One region of the Exiguobacterium sp. SH0S7 genome, then DNA from elsewhere that is predicted to be linked to it. Evidence: riboswitches for the same ligand, from Rfam matches in the RefSeq annotation. Region 1 holds a riboswitch; the other holds the start of a gene.
What was found. Region 1 has a riboswitch for S-adenosylmethionine ahead of EVJ22_RS08900 (2,3-diketo-5-methylthiopentyl-1-phosphate enolase). Riboswitches for the same ligand answer to the same signal wherever they lie in the genome.
Positions count from the first base shown of each region.

Region 2: linked by a shared signal. The riboswitch ahead of EVJ22_RS13015 (Na+/H+ antiporter NhaC family protein) and the one ahead of EVJ22_RS08900 (2,3-diketo-5-methylthiopentyl-1-phosphate enolase) in region 1 are both predicted to bind S-adenosylmethionine.

Region 1 is NZ_SJVA01000004.1:143,076-148,162, reverse strand. It holds gene mtnA (S-methyl-5-thioribose-1-phosphate isomerase) at 1-822, opposite strand, end outside; gene mtnK (S-methyl-5-thioribose kinase) at 819-1,973, opposite strand; SAM riboswitch class I at 2,055-2,157, opposite strand; SAM riboswitch class I at 2,363-2,465, shown strand; gene EVJ22_RS08900 (2,3-diketo-5-methylthiopentyl-1-phosphate enolase) at 2,537-3,691, shown strand; gene EVJ22_RS08895 (2-hydroxy-3-keto-5-methylthiopentenyl-1-phosphate phosphatase) at 3,688-4,338, shown strand; gene EVJ22_RS08890 (methylthioribulose 1-phosphate dehydratase) at 4,335-4,952, shown strand; gene EVJ22_RS08885 (1,2-dihydroxy-3-keto-5-methylthiopentene dioxygenase) at 4,966-5,087, shown strand, end outside.
Region 2 is NZ_SJVA01000012.1:10,265-15,351, forward strand. It holds gene EVJ22_RS13000 (divergent PAP2 family protein) at 1-76, opposite strand, end outside; gene trhO (oxygen-dependent tRNA uridine(34) hydroxylase TrhO) at 194-1,135, opposite strand; gene EVJ22_RS13010 (TVP38/TMEM64 family protein) at 1,359-1,991, shown strand; gene EVJ22_RS13015 (Na+/H+ antiporter NhaC family protein) at 2,028-3,311, opposite strand; SAM riboswitch class I at 3,383-3,478, opposite strand; gene EVJ22_RS13020 (GGDEF domain-containing protein) at 3,577-5,087, opposite strand, start outside.

The DNA of each region.
Region 1 (5,087 bases):
CGTCAAATCGAACGTCGAATGCGGGGCCGCGACGTAAAACGGGATCCCGTAATGTTTAGCCAGGACGGCGAGCTGAAGCGTGCCGATCTTATTGGCGACATGACCCGTCCGTGTGATGCGGTCAGCGCCGACGATGATGGCGTCGACCCCTTTCGCCTGAATCGTCCAAGCGGCCATATTGTCGGTGATGAGCGTGACATCGATGTCGGCCTGGTCGAGCTCCCAGACGGTCAGGCGTGCCCCTTGGAGGAGCGGCCGCGTCTCACAAGCGAAGACGTTAAACGCGATACCTCGCTCTTTCCCGACGTAAAACGGAGCGAGCGCAGTCCCGTAACGCGACGTCGCGATCGCCCCGGCGTTACAGATCGTTAAGACGTTCCCCCCTGCTGGCAGCACCGTGAGCGCATGCTCCCCGATGGCCCGATACGTGTCGACGTCTCGCTCGAACAGCGCGATGGCCCGATGTTTGATGTCGGTCGCGATCCTTTCAAAGTCGACGCCGACGTTCAGCCCGAGAAGTGACTCGATCACGTTTTGCAGATTGACCGCCGTCGGTCGCGTCGCGATCAATCGACGGCCGACGAGGTCGAGCCGGCGTGTGAAGTCCGGGTCATCCTGGAGGCGGACCGCTTCTTTCGCGAGCACGAATGCGCCGAAATAGGCGATGGCCGGCGCGCCTCGGACTTGTAACGTCTCGATGGCGTGCTCCGCCTGTTCGAGCGTCGCGATCGTCACGTACCGCTCCTCATGCGGCAGTAACGTTTGGTCTAAAATGACGAGCTCGTCCCGGGACGGTTCGAAGCGAATGTTTTGGACTGTCATACGCGTACCCCCGCTAACAGCGTCACTAATTCATCGATTGTCCGGACATCGTGGCGCTGTTTAATGAGCGTCGTGCCGAGCGTGAGCGCTTCCCGTTTCCGCTCGAGCCGGACCGTTTCCGGTAACGTCTCGAGGTCATTGACTCCTGCGAGGCCGATGGTGCGGCGAATCAGTTCGCATCCGGCATAGCCGATCGTGTCGCTAAAGATGGTTTGAAGTAGTTCATCGACGAACCCGTCCGTGTTGAACGGTTCGACCGCCGTCTCAAACTTCGTCCGGAACGTCTTTTCAAACGTCTCCCATACCGTCAATACGTCGGTGAACCGCTCGAACCGTTTGAGTGGGTCATGGAACGTCGATAGCGTCAAATGGGCGACGATTTGCCCGATGTCAAAGCCGAACGGTCCGTAAAAAGCGAACTCTGGATCGATGACTTTCGTCTCTTGTTGCGTCGCGAAGATGCTGCCTGTATGTAAGTCCCCGTGCAAGAGCGCGTCGTGTTTCGTGACGAAACCGACTTTCAGTTTCGTGACCTCCACTTTCAATTTCTGGTCACGCCAAAGCGCTTCGACGTCCTGACGGAGCGCGGTTTCGATGTTGTTCGACTCGGCATCTTTGTACGGATCGGTGAAGATCAGTTTTTCAGTGATGTCGCACAGTTCCGGGTTGTAATAATCCCGTTCTTTCCGCTTCTTCTCGATTGGGCCGGCCGCATAGTCGGACGTCTCAAACAACGTCTGCCCTAAAAACTCACCGATGTGACGGGCGAGTTCAGGATACGCTTTCCCTTCCAAATAGCCCGTCCGGACGATATCAAAGTCGGACAGGTCCTCTAAAATCGTGTAGGCGAGCGTCCGATCACTGCCGAGAACGACCGGGACGAAACGCGGGACGACACTGGCGAATTCGCGCAACGCAAGCTGCTCGATCCACGCCCGTTCAAGTGTGAGCGGCCAACTCTCGCCGACGACTTTCGCATACGGTAGCGCCTGCTTGACGATGAGGCTCGTTTCGCCTTGACGGATGCGGAAGACGAGGTTCAAGTTGCCGTCCCCGATCTCCTCACAATGCGCGATGCCCCCGTCTTCGAGTAACCCTAACGTTCTGACGTGCTCGACGACTGTCTGTTCTGTAAATGGTTGATAAGCCATGTCTGTTTCCCCTTTCGGTATATTCCCCACAAAAAAAGCCCCTTTCTCCGCGAGAAAGAGGCACAGCCGTAACGGATGTTCCTCTCATCTGTCAGACGTATGTCTGGTGGATGTAGCACCGTGCCTACTGGTCGGTTGCTGCGGCGTCATCGGGCCAATTCCCTCTGCCAACTCGCGATAAGAGTGTCGTATTCGATTGTGTGAACTTGTTGTGATGAATATTACGGACTCGACCCCACCTTTGTCAACGGCAATTTGCTGGAGCAACGGTCACTTTTTTTATGCATATATAGTAACAACGAACTCAAACTTTTTTTCTCAAAAAAAGGAATTGACGAACCGGATATTGTGTGACAAAATTCAATTAAATTTCACAACTTCAAAATACATTCTTATCAAGAGCAGACGGAGGGGACAAGCCCGATGATGTCGCAGCAACCGACCCGATTGGGCACGGTGCTAATTCTTGCAGCGTAAGCTGAGAGATAAGAGTTCATTTTTTTATGATGACCTCTTGCCTCGGCATGGGGTCATTTTTTGTTTGACCGGAAGGAGGAACGAACATGAGTATTACTGCCACATATGAAATCAGCCGGACGGACCGCGTCGCGACTGTCGCCGAGAAAATCGCCCTCGAACTGACCGTCGGCACGTGGACGGAACTGCCTCACCTAGAGCAAGAACAATTAAAGGCGTATCGGGGCGAGGTCGTCTCAACGACGCATACGGAAACAACGAGCCGCTTCACAATCCGTTATCCGCTCCATAACGTCACGCCCGACTTCTCATCCATCTTGACGACGACGTTCGGGAAATTATCGCTCGATGACTCGGTACGCTTGATCGACTTGACGTTACCCGAAACGCTTGCATCTGAATTCCCCGGAGCAAAGTTCGGTGTTCAAGGCGTTCGTGAGTTGCTCGACGTACATGATCGCCCGCTCGTCATGAGCATCTTTAAAGGGATCATCGGCCGTGATTTACGCTTCTTAGAACAGCAACTTCGAGACCAGCTCGCCGGCGGCATCGACATCGTCAAAGATGATGAAATCCTATACGACAACCCGCTCACTCCGTCGCTTGAACGAGCTAAAATCGGAGCGGCCGTCATCCAAGAACAGTTCAAAACGACCGGGAAACGTTCGCTCTATGCCATCACGCTCAGCGGTCCGGTGTTCGGGCTGCGTGACCAAGCGCTCCGCTTGATCGAGGCGGGCGCGACGGCACTGTTGTTCAACGTCTATACATACGGGCTCGACACACTCCGCGAACTCGCGAGCGATCCAACAATTAACGTCCCGATTTTGGCGCATCCCGCGTTCGCCGGGGCCTTGACCGGCTCGATCAGCCACTCGCTCTTGCTCGGAAAATTGATCCGCCTCGCGGGGGCCGACTTGACGCTGTTCCCGTCCCCATACGGTTCACTTGCGACACCGCCTGATGAGGCGTTCACGATTCGGGATGGCAGTGCTCGGCCGCACTGGACGAAGCCGATTCTACCGGTCCCGTCGGCCGGCATCCATCCGGGGCTCATCCCGGACATCATCCGTGATTTCGGCACAGACGTCGTCATCAACGCCGGTGGCGGCATCCACGGTCACCCAGACGGCGCGGCTGCCGGGGCCCGGGCGTTCCGACAAGCGATTGAGCAAGTATTAGGCGTGGCGAGCCAGACGAACGAGCTCGAGTCCGCGCTAAAGGCGTGGTCAAAACAATGACGATTCACATCTTGTGTGACTTCGATGGGACGATCACGGCCGAGGACAACATCATCGCTTTGATGCGGGCGTTCGCACCGCCCGAATGGCACGCGCTCAAAGACGACGTGCTCGCTCAAGACATCTCGATCCGCTCCGGGGTCGGACAGATGTTCCAGCTGTTGCCGAGCGCTGACGCTTCGGCGTACCGTGACTACTTGCTGGACCGCATCACCTTGCGCCCAGGGTTCTCGACGTTTTTGGCAGAAGTCCGGCAACAAGTTTGGAAGTTCGACGTCGTCAGCGGCGGCATGGACTTTTTCGTGCACCCGATCTTGCAAGACCACGTCGCGCCGGACCACATCTACTGTAACGTCGCCGACTTCTCGGACGAGACGGTACGCGTCGACTGGCCCTACGCCTGTGACGCGCATTGTACGAATGATTGTGGTTGCTGCAAACCGACAATCGCCCGGACGATCGTCGATCCCGTTGATCGCTTGATCGTCATCGGTGACTCGGTGACCGACTTCGAGATCGCCAAACGGGCCGATTTCGTCTACGCCCGTGGGCAACTCATCACGCTCTGTGAAGCGGAAGGCATCGCCTACGCCCCGTTCGAGACGTTCGACGACATCACCCATCACATGAAGGAGGTGCACGTATGAGCGTGACCGCACGTTGGCTTGAACTCGCCGACATTAAAGACGAACTCGCCGCGCGCGACTGGTTCCCAGGAACGAGTGGCAATTTGGCGATTCGTGTCTCCGACGACCCGCTGACCTTCCTCGTCACGGCGAGCGGACGCGATAAACGAAAACGGACCACGGACGATTTCGTCCTCGTCGACGCGGCCGGTCGCTTGCTTGGCGAACAAACTGGCAAACCGTCCGCTGAGACGCTGCTACACGTCGAGGTGTTCAACAAGACCGCGGCGGCGTGTTCACTCCATGTGCACACAGTCGACAACAACGTCATCTCCGAGCTCCACGCCGTGAACGGTGAGGTCGTCTTCACGGGGCAAGAGATCATCAAGGCACTCGGGTATTGGGAAGAGGACGCGGTCGTCCGGGTCCCAATCATCGACAATCATGCCGACATCCCGACGCTCGCGGCCGCCTTCGCGCCTCACGTCCATTCAAACGCCGGTGCCGTCCTCATCCGTAATCACGGCATCACGGTCTGGGGCGAGACGCCGGATGCGGCGAAGCGCTATTTAGAAGCATACGAATTTTTGTTCAGCTACACGTTAAAACTACGCGCCTTAGGCGTCCATTCATAAGGAGGAACTTTCTATGGCAACTGTCTATTTCCAACAAACTGAAGAACGTCTCGTCGACCAATCTGAAGTGAACGTATTTTTAGAATCGCGCGGCATCCTGTACGAGCAGTGGGACATCGCTAAACTTCCGATCGC
Region 2 (5,087 bases), on a different contig from region 1:
CAAGTTTGGCCGCCTGGGCGATAAACCAGGCCAGTATTGCGGCGAGTAACGGTTCGTTAAAGAGCAATTCAGTCACTTCCTGTCTGACAATAGTATCTACACTATACCCGATTCCATGCCGCGCTAGACGTAAAGTTTCTGTCAAAAATAGCGTCGCGGGCAAATGCCCGCGACGCTATTCGGTCGATTTTTGTTACCCGACGACGCCTTCAGTCTCTTGAAGTTGTTCCGCAATATTCTCGATGATATAGCGGTTGCGTGGATGCTCCTGACACTCTTTCGAGCATGAACGCATCTGTTTGGGTTCACACTCTTCACAACAGAAGTGTTGGGCATTGCACTCCGGGTTGGCACAATTAACGTAACGGACCGTCTTCGTTCCACAGTGCATGCACGTTGAAACGACTGACGGATTGACCGTGTTGACTGGGACGTTGATGCGCTCGTCAAAGACGTAAAGCTCGCCGTCCCAGTTTTCCCCTTGTGTTGCTTCGTCTTTGCCGTACATGGCGACGCCGCCTTTTAAGTGGAAAATGTTGTCGTGACCTTGGTCACGCATATATGCGGTAAATTTCTCGCAACGGACGCCTCCGGTACAGTACGTGAGAAGTGTTTTCCCTTCGTAGAGGTCTTTGTTCTCCTCAAGCCAATCTGGCATGTAACGAGAAGCCTCTACGTCGATTTTGATCGCATTTTTGAAATGGCCAAGATCGTACTCGTAGTTGTTACGAACGTCGAGGATGACGACATCGTCGCGATTCATCATCTCTTTCCATTCTGCCGGTTCGAGATACGCACCGTGTTGTTTCGGCACGTCGAACTCACCATCAAAGCGCCACGTCACGAGCTCTTGTTTGTGACGGACAAAAATTTTCTTGAAAGCATGCTCTTCGACTTCATCGATTTTGAACTCGATGTCGCTGAAGTATGGATCGGCTTTCAAATCGTTCATGTACTGTTCGGTTTGTTCCCAAGTGCCCGAGCACGTTCCGTTGATTCCTTCGGAAGAAATCAAGATACGCCCTTTGATCCCGAGGTCTTTACAGTACTTGAGGTGTTGTTGTGTTAGTGTTTCTGGGTCTTCGATGTTGACGTACTTATAGTACAGCAAGACCCGCATTGGTTTTGTTTCCATGTTATTGCTCCCCTGTGTTCAGTTTTTTGCAGGAAAACGAACGTTGGGTTGTGTCGTTCGACGAATGAACTTGCCTGCAACCACAAGTCCATTATTATATGATAGATATCACAGTGAAATTTCGCAAATACTTTTTATTTTTTTTTGAGGAGAGCAGGGAGATGCGTCCTCTTGAACGAATTCGGGTAAAAGGTAGTAACGAAAGCCGAAGGTGGAAACTGAAATGCTCACATCACTCCAACAATATATATTGAACATCATTGAATGGCTCCAAGGACTGCCGGGAGGTCCTTGGGCTGGACTCGGGGCCCCGTTCCTGGAAGCGATTTTCCCGTTTCTCCCGCTCGTCTTGATCATCTCGGCGAACGCGGCCACGTATGGCTTCTGGCTCGGTGTGCTCTTATCGTGGATCGGCAGCTTGGCAGGGACACTCCTCGTGTTCGCCGCCGTCCGTTACGTGTTCCGCAAACCGATGACGCGTTGGCTCGAAAAACATAAACAGGGTGTCTATTGGCTCGATCGCATCAACCATATGAGTCCAATCTCGCTCGGATTCTTATATTCGTTGCCGTTCATCCCGGTCAGTTTGATCACGTACTTACTCGCCTTGATTCAAATGCCGCTCCGGACGTTCGTATTGGCGGCCGGATTCGGGAAACTGCTCGTCGTCATCATCTTCTCGGTCATCGGTGATCAGTGGCAAGAGTTCATCCAAAGCCCGTTCCGCTTGTCGATGCTCGGCTTGCTCTTGCTCGTATTGTGGGCGATTAGCCGGGGTCTCGAAGAACTTCTCAAACGGCGCGCCTTCAAAAAACGGAACGAAGAGCTCAAACGTAAACGTGAAGCGAGAACATAAAAATCCTCGAAGGCGGCCGCCTTCGAGGATTTTTGCTCAGTTGGTTTTTTTGAAACGTGGGAAGTTGAAGACGATCGCCAAACCTCCGCAAATGAACAGGAGGAACGGATAGAACATATACGGGACGAGGGCGGGTGACGCCGTGTTCGTCAACTCGGCGGCGATGAGGAGCTGCGCCCCGTAAGGCAGAAGTCCTTGTACCCCGCACGAGAAGATGTCGAGTACGCTCGCTGACTTTTTCCGTTCGATGTCATACGTATCGGCGATATTCGCGGCAAGCGGGCCTGCTACGAGAATCGAGATCGTATTGTTCGCCGTCGCGACGTTCGTCGCACTGACGAGCCCGGCGATGCTCCATTCCGCACCAGCCCGGCGTTCAATCCGTGACGTGAGTGCGTCTCGTAAATAGGTGAGTCCACCGTTATATGAGATGAGCCCGACGAGTCCGCCCATGAATAACGTCAAGAGCGAAATCTCGGCCATCCCCATCATGCCGTCGGCCATCGCCGTGACGTAAGTCGTGACGGCCAAGCTTCCGTCAATCAGCCCGATGATGCCAGCGAGCGCGATGCCGCCGAGCAAAACGAGGATGACGTTCAGTCCGGTCAAGGCGAGGGCGATGACGGCGAGATACGGAATCAATTTGTACCATTCGAACGCGGCCACTTCAATCGTCGATTCTCCGCTTGAGAGAACGGCTAACAGGACAGTCGTGATGATTGCGGCCGGGAGCACGATCCAAAAGTTGGTCCGGAACTTGTCGCGCATGTTCGTCCGTTGTGTCCTTACGGCAGCGATTGTCGTATCCGAGATGAACGACAAGTTGTCTCCGAACATGGCCCCGCCGACAACGGCCGCGGCCGCGATTGCGATATTGACCCCGCTCTCTTGATGGATGCCGAGCGCGATCGGGGCAAGCGCGGCAATCGTACCGGTCGATGTGCCCATCGCCATCGAGATGAAAGCAGCGATGACGAACAGTCCGCTCAGTAAGAGTGACGGTGGCAGGAACGTCAAGGCCGCATTGACCGTCGCGTCAATCGCACCGATTGCACCGGCGACGCTCGAGAACGCGCCGGCGAGCAGGAAGATGAATATCATGATCAAGATGCCTGGATTACCGGCGCCTTGTGCGATACGCTCGACGGTCTGAGTGACGCTTCCTTTCGTCATCATCGCAGCGACAATTAAAGCGATCAACGCCGCGATCAGTACCGGAAACTTGTAAAAGTCGCCATAATAAATACCTGCTCCGATGAAGAAGACGAGGAAGACGAGCAAAGGCAAGAGTGCCCATTTGTTAGCTGTTGGTTGTTCCAATTGATTCACCTCATTTAATAGAATAGAAAAAAAGAGCCTTCCGAAAAAGGCTCTCTCTGTAAGAGACACCCTTTTCATCTTTCGAGCAGAACGCTCGCTGGATTTGGCACAGGTTACCCGCTGCCGAGACATCTAAGGGCCAGTCCCTCCGTCTCTCTTGATAAAAAGTCGTCATGATGTAGTTGTTAGACACGTTTCCTAACGTACCTGTTTCAAATCGGGTTGTCAACAGAAATTCCCCTGCGCCAGTGGACGCGGGGGGAAGTCATGTCGTCAAAAAGTTGTAATGGGCGACGCGGTTACGACCGGCGTACTTACCGCCGACGTAAAGGGCCCGGTCAGCGTTACGGATCGTATCGTCAAGCCGTTTGTCGCCGAACGCTTGAATCGTATCGACACCGATCGAGGCGGTCACGGGAATATCGACCCCATCGACACGGAACGGCTTATCTTCAATCTTCTGCCGAATCCGTTCGGCGATATCGACGGCTTGGTCGACGTCGCAATGATTGAGCAGCAATATGAACTCCTCGCCCCCGTAACGGGCCGCAAAGTCATCGGTCCGGAGCACTTGCCGAATTCGCCGCCCGAACTCTTGGAGCACGCTGTCTCCGACTTGGTGACCGTGCGTGTCATTAATTTTTTTAAAGAAGTCAATGTCGAGCATCGCGACCGAGATCGGGTACATCGAACCGTCCGAGATTTGTTGAATCCCATACTCGTAGAACGCGCGCGCGTTGGCGAGCAGCGTCAAGCTATCGGTGCGGCTTTCCGTGTATAGGCGGTCGCGTTCGTGGCACCGGCTGATCGTTCGGTTGAATGATTTCAACAATTTTACCATCTCGTTTTGAATGATGGGCGGATAGCCATAGACGTGTTCACCGATCATGACGATGCGTGTGCGGATCCCGTCAATCTCTTCTGACTGGACCGAGATGAAGCTGTGGTAGTCGTCATGAAACGCATCTGACAACGCTGCGTCCCATTCGAAACGCATCTCATAATCGACAGACTTGGCGTGTGGATGGCGCGCATCCATCAAGTCGAAGACGAGCGGACGGTCGATTGGCTGTCGCGTCAACAAATCGAAATAGAGCGTTCGGTCGAACAGGACGAACTCGACAAACCCTTTATCATATTGGTTGAGGCGCTCACATTGACTCAAGAACACTTCAATCGCCTGAGCCTCGCTTTGAGACAGGGAGACTGCCTCTTTCGCTTCATCGTACTGTTCGATCAATGACTTGAACGCGTCCTGGCGCCCTTTTTGAATCATCAACCGCTTAATAAAGAACGTGAGGGCGGCCGCGATGCTACTGACGACGAGCAAGTTCGTCTCACGGAAGAACGACGCGGCAAAGATGAAGACGAAACTGACGATATACGTGTAAAAAGCGATACTCAGAAAATCTCGGACCGGAATATCGACGCGGAACCACCAGCCGACTTGATATTTTTGGACAATCGTGTTCAAGATGATGGCGCTGATCAGACCGAGGAGCGGGACGAACGAATCCTGCGAATAGAAGCCAAGACCGGTCTCACCGCCGAGTGCCAAGTAAACACTTGCCGGGATGGCGATTTCTAAAAATGACGTGATCGCGTTCCACGGATAAGTGAACCGGAAGCGGCGGAGCGCGACGCGCGGTTTTAAGTTGGCGAACTGAAAGACGAGGAGTCCAATTTGGTTGACGAGGAGCGCCGTCTCAAAATCAAAGAATAAAAAGATGATGAGGACGATGCTTTCTGAAAACGTGAAATAGACGCCTTTCCGTT